Linked DNA regions of Prosthecobacter dejongeii. The protein of the gene in region 1 interacts with the protein of each later gene in a pairwise test. Links are inferred from orthologs where the notes say so. Each region holds a gene or a part of one and is shown in the gene's direction. Other genes may lie near its edges. The genes, in order: priA and HNQ64_RS08380.

The links.
Region 2: the proteins of priA (region 1) and HNQ64_RS08380 interact in binary tests that used the Escherichia coli proteins (3 or more experiments, as listed by UniProt). The link is inferred for Prosthecobacter dejongeii from one-to-one orthologs.

The regions. Positions count from the first base shown.
Region 1 is NZ_JACHIF010000007.1:213,766-217,135, reverse strand. What follows is about bases 160-3,210. They hold priA (replication restart helicase PriA), read left to right. Parts: upstream 160-513; coding sequence 514-2,907; downstream 2,908-3,210. Other genes in these bases: HNQ64_RS16620 (alpha/beta hydrolase family protein), read right to left, coding at 2,914-3,210; HNQ64_RS16630 (DUF1501 domain-containing protein), read right to left, coding at 160-299. Also shown: more of HNQ64_RS16630, read right to left, coding at 1-159; more of HNQ64_RS16620, read right to left, coding at 3,211-3,370.
Region 2 is NZ_JACHIF010000003.1:93,618-96,910, forward strand. What follows is about bases 76-3,049. They hold HNQ64_RS08380 (single-stranded DNA-binding protein), read left to right. Parts: upstream 76-1,242; coding sequence 1,243-1,857; downstream 1,858-3,049. Other genes in these bases: HNQ64_RS08370 (hypothetical protein), read right to left, coding at 76-226; HNQ64_RS08375 (hypothetical protein), read right to left, coding at 223-1,080; HNQ64_RS08385 (hypothetical protein), read left to right, coding at 2,026-2,256; HNQ64_RS08390 (ABC transporter ATP-binding protein), read right to left, coding at 2,780-3,049. Outside these bases: more of HNQ64_RS08370, read right to left, coding at 1-75; more of HNQ64_RS08390, read right to left, coding at 3,050-3,293. UniProt on the Escherichia coli protein: Plays an important role in DNA replication, recombination and repair. Binds to ssDNA and to an array of partner proteins to recruit them to their sites of action during DNA metabolism. Acts as a sliding platform that migrates on DNA via reptation.

The DNA.
Region 1 (3,370 bases):
CTGAGCGCGTAATAACCCGCGCTATTGTGATTCTTCATCGTGTGATGCATGGACCGGATGAGCGTCACCTTATCCATGATCTTGGCCGTTTTGGGCAGACGATCTGAAACGTAAATACCGTCCGCGCTTGATTTGATGGGTTTATGAAAGCCTCGAATTCCCTCTGGGGCATCCGGCTTCATATCGAAGGTTTCCAGATGACTCGGCCCACCCCACTGAAACAGGAACACCACCGACTTCGCTCTCGCGATCATTTTCTCCGTCACCACCGCTTCACTCGCACGAAGGATGCGCGGCATCGTCAAACCTAACATTCCTAGACCGCCAGCCGAAAGCAACCGACGGCGCGACCAAGGTGCAGGAGAACAAGAACCAACTGGATCTAAAGCCATGTTAGAACTACGTAGCGAGGCTAGGCTTTGTTGCGAATGAGAAATTCTTGGTGCAGGCTAACTTCCAACTATAATCCTCCGTGCAAACCGGAGGGATCCGTGGTTCAGAAAGGAGCCTCTGATGCCTGACCACCCAGCCAGTTCCGTCCGCCCCGCTGCCCAGTCTTTGTTTGACTTGGGCATGCCACGCTTTGGGGGAGAGGATTCACCTTCCCTACAGATGGCGCAGCGGATTGCCCGCGTTCAGATTGAGACCGCTGCCGCGCTGGAACTGGACTATGCCATTCCTGAAAAGTTAGAACGCCAGATCGGCATCGGCACACGTGTCATGGTGCCCCTGCAACATCAGCGCGTTTCGGCAGTCGTGATTGAGCTCCTAGAATCCACCGAGTACAACGCGAAGTTAAAGGAAATCGCCTCCTTAGTAGGCTCTCGCCCCATGTTTACTCCAGGGCTCCTCAAACTCGCCAATTGGATCGCCGAGTATTATGTGGTGCCAGTAAACCGTGTGCTGCGCACAATGTTGCCGCAAGCGGTGCGGGAAAAGCCAGAAACCTTTCTCACCGACAGCCATCTCAAGCTGGCCAAAGAACCGCCCCCGGATGTCTTTGAAAAGCTCCATAGCACGGCCCCCATGCAGGCTCGCATTCTGGAAAAACTGCGCAGCAATGGAGGCGAGGCCACCCTCAGTGAATTGCGACGAGAACTGCCTCGTGCGACAGCCATCATTAAACCCCTTCTCAAAGCGGGTTGGATCACACGCAGTGAGGTCCGAGTGGAAAGAGATCCGTTTCAAACCGAGGAGTTTTTACCCAGCCAGCCTCTGACCTTCACTGAAGAACAAAAGATCGCGTATGAAGCTATCATCGCTGCACTGGATGGAAAGGTGAAGGGGGAAGCCGATACTTTAGCGAAAACTCCACGCCCAGAACTGCGCACTCATCCCACTCTATTGCTTCATGGCGTGACTGGAAGTGGCAAAACTGAAGTGTATCTGCAAAGCATCGCCGAGGTGCTCAAGCGGGGGCAAACGGCCTTGGTGCTAGTGCCAGAAATCAGTCTTACCCCTCAAACGATTGAGCGTTTTAAGGCTCGGTTCTCCGCGCAAAAGGATGCCATTGCCGTCTTGCACAGCCATCTCAGTGATGGCGAGCGGCATGATGAATGGTTTAAGATTCACGAAGGCCGTGCCCAGATTGTCATTGGTGCTCGCAGTGCCATCTTTGCCCCCTTGGATAATCTCGGTCTCATCATCGTAGATGAAGAGCATGAGCCCTCTTATAAACAGGAGGATGCACCGCGCTATCACGCTCGTGATGTCGCCGTCGTCCGGGGCCGGATTGAGCGCTGTGCGGTCCTGCTAGGCTCTGCCACGCCCAGCCTGGAGTCGTTTCAAAACGCCACCACCGGCAAGTACGAACTGCTCCACATGACCAAGCGGACTGATGGCAAGTCCATGCCGCTGATCCGTATTGTGGACATGCGTCTGGAACGACGCAAAGGCACTGAGGTTTCCTTTACCAACACGGGTATCCTGTCACAAAAACTGCGCAATGCGGTCAATGACCGATTGGAAAAAAAGGAACAGACTATCCTCTTCCTCAATCGTCGTGGTTTTAATACCAGCCTGGGTTGTGTCTCGTGCGGTGAGACGGTACAGTGTCAAGAATGTGCCATCCCGATGACTCTGCACAAAAAGGACAATCGGCTGGTCTGCCACATCTGTGGTGCCCGGCGTGTGCCCCCAACCAAATGCCCGAGCTGTAAGGAACCTGGGCTCAAGTATTCAGGCTTTGGAACGGAACGTGTGGAGCAGGCGGTGCGGGAAGTCTTCCCGCAAGCCCGTATGGCCCGGGTGGATACAGACACCATGCAGCGCAAGAATCAGCTGCGCGATACTCTCAAGGATTTCCGCGCCCAGAAGCTGGACATCCTCATTGGCACCCAGATGATCGCCAAAGGTCTAGACTTCCCAAATGTTACCCTGGTGGGCGTCTTGAATGCGGACTCGGCTCTGAATCTTCCTGACTTTCGCGCAGCCGAGCGTACTTTTCAACTCTTGGTCCAGGTAGCAGGTAGAGCAGGCCGAGGCGAAGTGAAAGGCGAGGTCTTTGTTCAAACTCATGCCCCCCACAGCCCAGCCATTCAATTCAGCCGTCACAATGACTACGAGGGCTACGCCGCCCAGGAGTTAGAACACCGTTTAGCATTCAAGTATCCCCCCTTTGCTCATATGGTGCTGATCAGTGCACGCGGCAAGCATGAAGCTCAGGCCGAGTTCACTCTGCAAACCCTGCATAAACGGCTGGAGCAGGACTTGCCAGAGGGCACCATCATGGGCGAGCCCACTCCCGCTGCACTGGCGAAGGCCCATGGGCAGCATCGCTTTCAGTTGTTGCTGCGGAGTGATAAAATCCGGGCATTGTGTGCCCATGTTAAACGGGTGGTCGAGGGGCTGACTGTCCCCTCTGAAATCTATGTCAGTTGGGATGTGGATCCCATGAATGTGGGGTGATCAAATCTAGCGATGTGGATCACCTAACCATTGATGTAAAAATTCAAAGGTTCCTACACCATGAATGGTGTGAGGTCCGTCAAAGTGCTCAATAACCGTGCGGTTGCCGATGCCAATCTGGTCGTACATCTGGCGAATCTTGGCATACTCGTAGTTCACCCATTCATCCACTCCTACACCGTCTTTATGACCACGTTCCACCATGAAGGGACGTGGCGCGATCAAAGCGCCCATTTCAGCATAATTAAAAGTGCGCCCCAGATTCCATTCCCAGATCTCATATTCGCCGGTAAAAACATAACTCAACGCTAGATCTGTGGTTGCACACTTCCGCACCCATTCATTGAAGTCTCCTGAGCAAATGCTGAGACAGTAATCTGTAAGGACTGCAGGAGTGCGCATTGCACTCTTACCGCCGTAACTGAGACCGTAAAAAGCGATCTTGTCCGGCCTCGTAAACGAC
Region 2 (3,293 bases), on another replicon or contig:
CTAGCCGTGTTACCTGTTGGCGAGCCTCGAAAGCGTCCAACTCATCCAGGGTTGAAAGATTGCCTTTAAACACTTCATCCGAAACGAGGCAGAAGGGAGGCATGATGACCAAATCCGGCGTCTGGCGGCTTTGAAAAATAGGCGCCAGGATACGCGGCAATGGCTCGGCCTCCAGCACGCTGGAAAAGCCGATGATATCGAGGTCGTGGAGAGACCAGTGCGTCATGAATTTATATACTCCTCAATGAAGTTAATGCAGGATTCACGGATTGCATAAAAAGAATCGACTTGATCAGGGTCGGCTGAATATCGCTCGATACGAACGCCTAAGGCATGCAGCGAGCTGAGTTCGGCGATCTGTTTTTCATGGCCATTTTTGACAAAAACGGCCAGTAAATGTGGAGGCTGAAGTGGTACCCTCTGAGGGATACGCACCTCAAAGGTGCTGGTCCGCCGATCACCGCCAGAAATTCCAAAAGGATGCAAACGTTGCTCTAAACAATGACAGGCAAACGCCTCAACATTTTGCAGATAAGCCTGCGGCGTAGCCGCGTAATGAGAAATAAGCGCAGCCAAAAGCTGTCTGTATTCTGGAACAGGCAATTCGTGATTCCTAACAAAGTCCACGCCATCAAGGTAAGGGGCCGGAGCAGGAACCCGTGAGGCAAAAGCGCCAGAGTCAAAAGGAGTCGCCACACCTTTACCGGAGTGATCGTGTTCCAGAGAATGCACAAATAGAAATCCGCATTCCGTGGTGGGATAGGCAAATGTCCCCAAGTAGAAAAACACGTCATCCGTCGTGCCCATGAGAGCCTCTGCAGCACCAATCCTTTTGCCGACTACGGCTTGAGACAGCAGGGCTTCACTCTGTAAAATAACTTTGAGAGTGCCTACATTACAGCCATGCGTCAGAGGCATTTGTAAGCTCCAGTGCCTCGCTGCCAGAGATTGTTTTTCCGTAATCGCACAATGCGGCAGGATTCCCTGAAGGAGACGATCCAGATTTGTTTGATGAGATGAAAGTACGGACATCTGGGATACGACAGAAAGAAACTTTTCAAACAATGAGCGATCCGTCAAACATAATCCTAGTCCCACCCGCTATAGCGTATGCGGTCCACCCGGAGGCGGGCCTCTCAAGCATGAGCTAGGACATCATGCAGCTTTGCAACTGGATTTTGGTATTCCCGAATCACAAAAAAGGTTGCTGCAAACTTGGCTGGCTGGATAAGGTGAGGGGATATGGCCTCGCTCAATAAAGTCATGCTCATCGGCAATCTCACCCGCGACCCGGAGGTGCGTTACACGCCCAAAGGCAGTGCGGTCTGTGACATGGCCATTGCCGTCAATCGGCGTTACCTCACGGAAAGTGGCGAACGCCAGGAAGAAGTGACTTACCTGGACATCGTCCTCTGGGGCAAGCAGGCCGAGCTCGCGGGCCAGTTCCTGGCCAAGGGCCGCTCCGTCTTCATCGAAGGTCGCCTGCAGATGGATACCTGGGAAGACAAGGCCACGGGCCAAAAGCGCAGCAAGATCAAGATCGTGGCTGAGAACATGCAGTTCCTGGACAGCAAAGGCGGTGCCCCCGGCGGTGGCGGTGGTGGCGGCGGGAACTATGGCAATGATGAAGAGGGCTACAGCGCACCTCCTCCCCAGCAGCGTCGCCCAGCGGGTGGCGGTGGCGGCGGTTACGGGGGCAACTCCGGCGGCGGGTATGGTGGTGGTGGCGGCGGCGGTTACCAACAGCGCCCGGCTGCCCAGCAGCGTCCTCCCCAGCGCCAGGCCCCTGCCCAGCAGGATGACTTCGGTGAGGGCCCCATCACCGATGGCATGGAAGACGACGACATTCCGTTTTAAGATTTCCCTGGGGGGTAACGCCCCCGGTTTTCATCTTCAGCGGCCCCGCAGTGTGCCAGCTTTGCGCATCCTGCTGCCGCATTTGTCCGGGCTCTAGGAAGGCGGCGCTTCAGGCGTTGATGGAGGTATGCAGGCACACTCAAACCCGTGCCGCGCGCCCCACACACCATGAAAGCTCTACTGCCCATCCTCCTGCTCACCTGTGTCAGCCTCACCGCTGTTTTTGCAAAGGGCGGCCCGCCCATCAATGACGTCTGCCCTGTGGATGGCAAAGCCGCCCGAGTGATCTACCGGATTTTTGAAGAGAAAGGTCCCGTCATTTTCTGCTGCGCCACCTGCCTGGACACCTACCGGAAAAACCCCAACCGCTTCACCGTGAAACCAAAGGCGGAAAAGTAGAGCTAGGGATGGTGGAGGGGGATTGAGGGTGGAGGACTCGTTTAAGAGAAAAGGGCACCCTTTTGCGAACGAGGTTCTGCGTGCTGCGACCACCCCTCACCTTAGCCTCTCCCCACGCGAGCGCGGGGAGAGGGAACGCGCTTTTGGCAGCTCCTAATGATAGACCGAACGAGGAGTGGATTTAAAAGCGAACGACGGCGGTTTGGTCTTCCGTGGACGGAGTCGAAAAGACATCCCCCTCGCCCCAGGAACTGGGGAGAGGGCCAGGGGTGAGGGGCGGTGGAAGGTGAGGTCAGGGTGGAGGTGTCGTTTGAGAGAAAAGGGCACCCTTCTGCGAACAACATCCCGCGTGCTACGCCCCCCCCTCACCTGGGCCTTTCGCTTCGCGGCTTCGCAACCCCGCAAGCGGGGAAAGGGAACGCGTTTTTGGGGAACTCTGGATGGATGAGCGAGCGAAGACTGATTGAGAACGAAGGATCACCGATCACCCTTCAGCGAATGGAGTCTAGACAGCGCCTCTTGCTCACTCTCCGGTGCAGCAGGGGCAGGGCTGCACCCAGTGGCCGGGGGTGATTTCTTTCAAGCTCAGGTCCATGCCCACGCTGTCTTTCCACCGGGGGTGGCCCATGCGGTGGCCGAAGGCGCAGCCAGCAGGGGGATTGATGGGGGAGGGCACGTCCCCTTGCAGCAGGGAGCGCGGGCGGCGCAGGGCGGGATCCGGCACAGGGATGGCATCCAGCAGGGCGCGGGTGTAGGCGTGCAGAGGCCGGCGGTAAAGCGTCTCCGCCGGGGCCAGTTCGACGATCTTGCCCAGGTACATCACGGCGACGCGGTCGCTCATGTGCTTCACCACGCTGAGCCCGTGGGCGATGAAGAGGTAGCTCAGGCCCATCTGCCGCTGGAGGTCTAACAAAAGGTTCAGCACCTGACTCTGCACCGAGACATCGAGCGCAGAGACGGGCTCGTCACAGACGATGAGTTTGGGCTTCAGGGCGATGGCGCGGGCGATGCCGATGCGCTGGCGCTGGCCGCCGGAA